Regions from separate parts of the Pseudomonas spartinae genome, predicted to be linked through region 2. Evidence: predicted binding sites of a transcription regulator. Region 2 holds the regulator's gene; the other holds the start of a gene.
The links. Region 2 encodes LexA, which represses DNA repair genes until DNA is damaged. Its sites were predicted from a motif close to CTGTNTNNNNANACAG; they were not measured.
Positions count from the first base shown of each region.

Region 1: the regulator LexA is predicted to act here: its motif matches at 2,600-2,615, upstream of recN (DNA repair protein RecN).

Region 1 covers NZ_CBDAMB010000007.1:222,375-226,571, reverse strand. Annotated here, with positions in the region: gene dnaK (molecular chaperone DnaK) at 1-1,811, opposite strand, end outside; gene grpE (nucleotide exchange factor GrpE) at 1,911-2,480, opposite strand; gene recN (DNA repair protein RecN) at 2,639-4,197, shown strand, end outside.
Region 2 covers NZ_CBDAMB010000006.1:226,419-230,615, forward strand. Annotated here, with positions in the region: gene ACN8M7_RS15380 (L,D-transpeptidase family protein) at 1-368, opposite strand, end outside; gene ACN8M7_RS15385 (TetR/AcrR family transcriptional regulator) at 418-1,125, opposite strand; gene lexA (transcriptional repressor LexA) at 1,354-1,968, shown strand; gene sulA (SOS-induced cell division inhibitor SulA) at 1,978-2,448, shown strand; gene ACN8M7_RS15400 (hypothetical protein) at 2,509-2,748, opposite strand; gene ACN8M7_RS15405 (DUF6586 family protein) at 2,829-3,347, opposite strand; gene topA (type I DNA topoisomerase) at 3,475-4,197, opposite strand, start outside.

The sequences.
Region 1 (4,197 bases), on a different contig from region 2:
GCGTACATTTTCTGCGCCAGCGGCGTGGTGGCCTCGGACAGCGCGTTCATCTTGGCTTCGATGGCTTCCTTGTCGTCGCCCTTCACGGCAACTTCCAGCTCGCCAATGGCCTTCTCGATAGCCGCTTTCTCTTCGGCAGTGGCCTTGTCGCCAGCCTCGGTGAGCATCTTGCGGGTGGCATGCACCAGCTGATCGCCCTGATTGCGCGCAGTGGCCAGCTCTTCGAACTTGCGGTCTTCCTCGGCATTGGCCTCGGCATCACGCACCATTTGCTCGATTTCTTCCTCGGACAGACCGGAGTTGGCCTTGATCACGATGGACTGCTGCTTGCCAGTGGCCTTGTCCTTGGCGGACACATGCAGGATGCCGTTGGCATCGATGTCGAAGGTCACTTCGATCTGCGGCACGCCACGCGGAGCCGGCGGAATCTCGGCCAGGTCGAACTTGCCCAGGGACTTGTTCTGCGCGGCCTGCTTGCGCTCACCCTGCAGCACGTGAATGGTCACGGCGTTCTGATTGTCATCAGCAGTGGAGAACACCTGCGACTTCTTGGTCGGGATGGTGGTGTTCTTCTCGATCAGCGCAGTCATCACACCGCCCATGGTTTCGATACCCAGGGTCAGCGGAGAAACGTCCAGCAGCAGCACGTCCTTGACGTCACCAGCCAGCACCGCGCCCTGAATGGCAGCACCCATGGCCACGGCTTCGTCCGGGTTGACGTCCTTGCGCGGCTCCTTGCCGAAGAACTCGGCAACGGTCTTCTGCACCAGCGGCATGCGGGTCTGACCGCCGACCAGGATCACGTCGTCGATCTTGCTGACGTCGATACCGGCGTCTTTCAGTGCAGTGCGGCACGGCTCGATGGTGCGCTGCACCAGATCCTCGACCAGCGACTCCAGCTTGGAACGGGAAATCTTCACGTTCAGGTGCTTGGGACCGGAGGCATCTGCAGTGATGTACGGCAGGTTGACGTCGGTCTGCTGGCTCGAGGACAGCTCGATCTTGGCCTTCTCGGCAGCTTCCTTCAGGCGCTGCATGGCCAGCGGGTCGCCCTTGAGGTTCATGCCGGTTTCTTTCTTGAATTCGTCGACGAGGTAGTCGATCAGACGAATGTCGAAGTCCTCACCACCGAGGAAGGTGTCACCGTTGGTGGCCAGTACTTCGAACTGGTGCTCGCCGTCGACTTCAGCGATCTCGATCACCGACACGTCGAAGGTACCGCCGCCCAGGTCATAGACGATCACGGTGTGGTCGCCCTTGGCCTTGTCCATGCCGTAGGCCAGCGCAGCCGCGGTCGGCTCGTTGATGATGCGCTTGACGTCGAGACCGGCGATGCGGCCGGCGTCCTTGGTGGCCTGACGCTGACTGTCGTTGAAGTAGGCCGGAACGGTGATCACCGCTTCGGTCACAGGCTCGCCCAGGTAGTCCTCGGCGGTCTTCTTCATTTTCTTCAGCACTTCGGCGCTGATCTGCGGCGGCGCCATCTTCTGGCCGTTGACCTCAACCCAGGCGTCGCTGTTGTCAGCCTTGACGATCTTGTACGGCACCATCTGGATGTCTTTCTGCACGACATCCTCGTCGAAACGACGACCGATCAGGCGCTTCACCGCGTACAGGGTGTTGTGCGGGTTGGTCACAGCCTGACGCTTGGCCGACTGGCCAACCAGGATTTCGCCGTCGTTGGCGTACGCGATGATGGACGGTGTGGTGCGAGCGCCTTCAGCGTTCTCGAGCACCTTGACGTTGCCGTTTTCCAGAATGGAGACGCAGGAGTTGGTGGTCCCCAGGTCGATACCGATGATTTTACCCATGAAAATTCTCCCGAAACTTTGATTTTTCCGTCGCCTGGTTTCGTAGGCGCCGGTAGCACTAAAACGCTTGACTTAGAAATGGGGGCGCTGCCGAGAATTTCAAGCCTGCTCGTCAATGGACGGCGGCGGCGTGGTCGGTGCCTTGCTGACCACGACCATGGCCGGGCGCAGCAGGCGACCATTGAGCAGGTAGCCCTTCTGGAACACCTTGAGCACCGAGTTCGGCTCAACCTTGGCGCTTTCTTCCATCGCCATTGCCTGGTGATGCTCCGGATTGAACGGGGCACCGTGCGGATCGACCGCTTCCAACTGGTGGCGCGCCAGGGTGTCGATGAACAGCTTGAGGGTCAGTTGCATGCCCTCACGCACGCCCTTGATGGCTTCGTCGTCAGGGCTGGACAGCTCCAGACCACGTTCCAGGCTGTCGACCACCGGCAGCAGGTCATTGGCGAATTTTTCCAGCGCGAACTTGTGCGCCTTCTCCACGTCCTGCTCGGCGCGACGGCGCACGTTCTGCAGCTCGGCCGCTACGCGCAGCGACTGGTCCTGCGCCGCAGCCAGCTGCTCTTCCAGGGCCTGTACGCGAGCCGCCAGGTCGTCGCTCGACGCAGCGCTCTCGGCCGCCTGAGTCTCGGGGTTCTGCGTATCCAGGTTCTGTTCGTCAGCCATGCCTATCTCCTATCGAATGAATCGGCGCGAGTCCGGCTCGCACTCCTGCCGCCTATATGGAGTCAATTCCACAGCTTTCAAGGGGCGATAGACGAGGATTGCCAGGAAAAGAAAAAACACTGTATAAATAACCAGACCTTAATTCGGGAGCGTTCGCCATGCTGGTGCACCTGTCCATTCACAACTACGCCATCGTTGACCACCTGGATCTCGAACTGGATGCCGGCATGAGCGCCATCAGCGGCGAGACCGGCGCCGGCAAATCGATCATGCTCGACGCCCTGGGCCTGTGCCTGGGCGATCGCGCCGACAGCGGCGTGGTGCGCCCTGGCAGCGACAAGGCGGACATTCTCGCCAGCTTCGACCTGGCGGACATTCCCGAAGCTCGCGCCTGGCTCGCGGAACGTGACCTGGACAACGACGGCCCGTGCATCCTGCGCCGGGTGATTACCGCCGAAGGTCGCTCACGCGGCTACATCAACGGTAGCCCCTGCCCACAGGCCGACCTCAAGGCCTTGGGCGAGCTGATCATCGACATCCACAGCCAGCACGAACACCAGTCGCTACTCAAGAGCGACACCCACCGCCGCCTGCTCGACGAATACGCCGGCAGTCAGGAACTGGCGCGCCAGGTGCAACTCGCCGCACAGCGCTGGAAGCAGACACGTAACGAGCTGGAACGCATTTCCAGCCAGGGTGACGAGCAACGCGCCCGCCATCAGTTGCTCAGCTACCAGTTGGAAGAGCTGGATAACCTCGCCCTTGGTGACAACGAACTGGAGCAACTGGAGCAGGAACACAAGACCTTGAGCAACGCCGAAGCCCTGATCGGCGCCTGCCGCCAGGTGCTCGAGCTGTGCAGCGAAAGCGATGCCGGCAACGTCCTGTCAGCACTGACCGCCAGCCTCAACCGCCTGGGTGCCTTCGGTGGCCAGGGTGGCGCCCTCGGTGAAGCCAGCAACCTGCTGGCCAGCGCCCAGATTCAGGTGGAAGAAGCCATTGGCGAGCTCAACCGCTTCGTCGACCACTTCGACGCCGACCCGCAGCGCCAGCAGTTTCTCGAAGAACGCCTGGACACCATCTACACCCTGGCGCGCAAGCACCGCATCCAGCCCACCGAGCTGTCAGCCCTGCAGCAAAAACTGTTCGATGAGCTGGAAAGCCTCAATGCCGATGACCAGGCCAGCGAACGCCTGGCCGAGGAACTGGCCGCCTACGAGCGCCACTATCAGGAAAAGGCCACGGAACTCAGCTCGCTGCGCAGCAATGCCGCCGAGCGCCTGTCTGCCGCCGTAGAACAGGAGATGCAGGCCCTGGGCATGCCAGGTGGGCGCTTCAACATCCAGCTGCAGGCGATAAATAGCGAAGAGCCGCATGCCAATGGCCTGGAAATGGTCGAGTTCCTGGTCAGCGCCAACCCCGGTCAGCCACTGCGCGGCCTGGCCAAGGTCGCCTCTGGCGGTGAACTGTCGCGTATCAGCCTGGCGATCCAGGTGATCACCGCGCAGACCTCGCGGGTACCGACCCTGGTATTCGACGAAGTGGATGTCGGCATCGGCGGGCCAACCGCCGAAGTGGTCGGCCAACTGCTGCGCCGCCTCGGCGAACGAGGCCAGGTATTGTGCGTCACTCACTTGCCGCAGGTCGCCGCACAAGGCCATCAGCATCTATTCGTGCACAAGCGCCGCGGTGAGGACGCCACCTCCACCGCCGTGAG
Region 2 (4,197 bases):
GTGCCGTGCAAATAGATGTAGCGACGGAAGGTGTCGACCTCGCCCAGGCGATTGCGCCCTGGTTCGAGACCACTCAACCAGAGAATGCGGGTAAGAATCCAGTCGCGGCCAGGAAACTGCTGGTGAAGCTGCGGCGACCACACTTCACCAGTCCAGCGCCGCCCGCGCAACACCGCCGCCAGCGGCAAACCGGCGCCGATCTTCGCGCGCACCTGGTGCAGCCCCCGCGGCGTGCAGCCCGAGGCATTGCGCTCGCCCACTCCATTGCGTGCGGTGGATACGGACAAACGCAACACCAGTCGCCCGGCGCTGAAGCCGTACAGCGCCTGATCGGCAATGGAGATATGCAATAAATCGAGATCGGACATGGGCCGCTAGCTTAGCCGAAGGGCGAAGCCAAGCCCACCTACTGCCGGGTCATGCCTTGGGGGCAGCGCTTGGCGTCTTGGTCCGCGGCTTGAGTTGCGCACCAGCCAGCGCCGGATCGTTGACCCCGGTCTCAGAGCGCATGCCGGCGGCGAGGAACGGCACCATCATGCGCATCACCTGCTCGATCGAGGTATTGACGCCGAAATCGGTCTCGGCCATCGCTCGCAGGGCCTTGATACCGGACATGCTGAACGCCGCGGCGCCAAGCATGAAGTGCACGCGCCAGAACAGCTCAAGCGGAGGAATGCGCGGCGCGGCGTCATGCACCAACAGCATGTAGCGACGAAAGACCTTGCCGTAGACCTCTTCCAGGTATTTGCGCAGGTGGCCCTGGCTCTGACTGAAAGCCAAACCGAGCAGACGCATGAAGATCGACAGGTCGTTACCGCTGCGCGGCTTCACGGCCAGCGCCTGCTCGACCAGAAGTTCAAGCAACTCTTCCAGGGAAACCTGGGTTTCGGATTTGGCCTGACGACGATCGAGTTCTTTTTCCAGGCTGGCGCAAAATGGCCCGAGAAAACGCGAGAAGACCGCCTGAATCAGCGCCTTCTTCGAACCGAAGTGATAGTTGACCGCGGCCAGATTGACGCCGGCCTTGCTGGTGATCAGACGCAGTGATGTCTCGGCGAAGCCTTTTTCCGCGAACAGTTGTTCCGCAGCATCGAGAATGCGTTCAACGGTTTCCGACTGAGCCATGAGTTATCACCTGACAAACACTTGTTTGAAACATACGTTTCAGCCCACCGCATTGTCAAGCCGCATGAGCCGTCTTTTGGCCGCCCGGTCACAGCTTACAACAAGCAGAGACGCAGATTAGCCAACGCGGGTAACAAGCGGAAAGATCGGCGCCTGCAAATAGACCGTTGCCAAGCCCGACTTACTGTATATAATCCCAGTCACTGTATAAAAAGACAGAGCCCAGCCATGCTGAAACTGACGCCACGCCAAGCCGAGATTCTCGCCTTCATCAAACGCTGCCTGGAAGACAACGGCTACCCCCCTACCCGCGCGGAAATCGCTCAGGAGCTGGGTTTCAAATCACCCAATGCGGCAGAAGAACACCTCAAGGCCCTCGCCCGCAAGGGCGCCATCGAGATGACCCCAGGCGCCTCGCGCGGCATCCGCATTCCGGGCTTCGAGGCAGGCGCCGCAAACGAGGATGAAGGCCTCCCGGTCATCGGCCGCGTAGCCGCTGGTGCACCGATCCTCGCTCAGCAACACGTCGAGGAATCCTGCCAGATCAACCCGGCGTTCTTTCAGCCCAAAGCCGACTACCTGCTGCGTGTGCGCGGCATGAGCATGAAAGACATCGGCATCTTCGACGGCGATCTGCTCGCCGTGCACACCACCCGCGAAGCCCGCAACGGCCAGATCGTCGTTGCCCGCATCGACGATGAAGTGACGGTCAAACGTTTCAAGCGCGAAGGCAACAAGGTCTGGCTGATTGCCGAGAACCCTGATTTCGCCCCGATCGAAGTGGACCTGGAACACCAGGATCTGGTCATCGAAGGTTTGAGCGTCGGTGTAATCCGCCGCTGAGGAGACACCATGTACGTGCAGCAATCGTTCGAACGCCCACAACTTGCCCTTTTCGACGCCTTCCTTGCTGGAGCGCCAAGCGCCCCACTGGTTACCGATGACACCTCCACTAACGAGGATGATCAGGCTTTCAGCGAACTGGCTCTGCGTGGAGCGGCCGGCCACTGCCTGCACTTGCTGGCCCCGATCCTGCGTGAACTGAGCCAGAATCAGGATGCACGCTGGCTGACGCTGGTGGCACCGCCGGCCAGCCTCACGCAAAGCTGGCTGCGCGATGCCGGGCTGAACCGTGAACGCATCCTACTGCTGCATCCGCGACAAGGGCAAAACGCGCTGGAACTGGCCGAGGAAGCACTCAAGCTGGGGCGCAGCCACACCGTCATCAGCTGGCTGCACCCGGTTGAACGCAGCACGCGCCAGCGTCTCGCCCAAGCCGCCAATGCCGGCGCCGCACAAAGCCTGAATATCAGCCTGGGCTGAAGATCCGCAAACGAAAACGGGGCTCCATTGGAGCCCCGTTTTCGTTAAGCCGTAACCACTTCAGTGCAAGACGCGCGGGCCTTCTTCTTCTTCGCTACTGAAATCGCCCTCAGCCATTCGACCGGCCATCTGCACGCCAACATTGAGCATGGCCTTGGCGACTTCGATGTGCTGCCCCTGCAGAAAGGCTTTGGCATCAGCGGAGAAATCCAAGGTCACCAACGCCTCTTCATCCTCTGCACGACGCAGGGCAATACGCCCATCGGGCAGTTCGACGATTTCCAGAAAGGATGTGGGCATGGTTCAGTCTCGATGCGAAAACATGACATTGTAACAGTCGAACGGGATCATCCCCAGTCCACTTGTCCAGATATGCGCAATCAGCACTCGCTGAGGCCTTCACGAAAGCGCAGCACCACAGCCTTGAGCTGCTGCCGCCAGGCATCTACGTCGTCCAGGCTCAACTCGACAGGCTCCTCACCGACGCTGACAGCCGTGATCAGGGGCATGGACGGATCGACCTTGGCCTTGGGCGCCTCGCGCGGCGGCTGGAACAACGCGGCATAGGCAGCGAGCAGCTCAGCCAGCCAGGTTTCACGCTGCTGCGCCAACTCGACCAGTTCAGCCAGCTCGGGACTGGGCGCGCCATCGAGCACGACCTGCTGAACGAACGACTCGACACGCGAGGGCGCGTCGTCGCTCATGCGGTAGTAGCCGGCAATCTCATGGCACAAGCCGAGAAGCCCACCGTACAGGTGAAACAGCGCGGCCTCGCGCTCGGCCTGTACCAGCGCCTGCACATTGAACGCCGAGGAAGCCTCGGCCTTGCGCCAGTTATCCAGAGCGATACCGGCGAAGAAGATCTTCTGATTGGTGCGGGTATAGATTTCTTTGGCCATTGCGGCGCCCTCCACTACAGATCGAGCCATGATACGCGCGCCAGCGGGAGCTGACGCGCATCTCGTCCAGGCATTCAGAGCGCCGCTTACGACGCCAGAGCGACACGCAGCTGATCGTGAGCCAGCGCTAGCGCTTGTCCTCGACCTTCCACTTGCCACCATCGTAGAACGCACGCCAGCCGGTCGGCTTGCCGTCGACCTCGGACTGCACGTATTGCTCCTTGGTCTTGCGGCTGTAGCGAATCACCGCAGGGCGACCGTCCGGATCCTTCTGCGGAGCCTCGCAGAGGAAGTGGTACTTGGGGTCGATCTCATGCTTGTGCGGGACGATTTCCAGCACCAGCGGCGCACGGGTCTCACGGTTCTTCGGGAACTGGCTGGCAGCGAGGAACAGACCCGAGGCGCCGTCGCGCAGCACGTAGGTGTCGTCCACCTTCTCGCACTTGAGCTCCGGCATCTCCACCTTGTCCATTTTCGGCGGCGCGGCTTCGCCGTTCTTGAGCAACTTGCGGGTGTTCTTGCAACTGGCATTGGTACAGCCGAAGAACTTGCCGAAACGGCCGGTCTTGAGCTGCATCTCGCTGCCGCACTTGTCGCACTCCAGGCTCGGCCCTTCGTAGCCCTTGATGCGGTACTGGCCCTGCTCGATCTCGTAGCCCGTGCAGTCCGGGTTGTTGCCACAGATGTGCAGCTTGCGGGTTTCATCCAGCAGGTAGGCATCCATGGCCGTGGAACAGATCGGGCAACGGTGCTTGCCAAGCAGAACCCGCGATTCGGACTCGCCCTCGTCGTCTGCAGCGATCTCGTCGCCCGGCACCAGGTTGATGGTGGCCTTGCAGCGTTCCTTCGG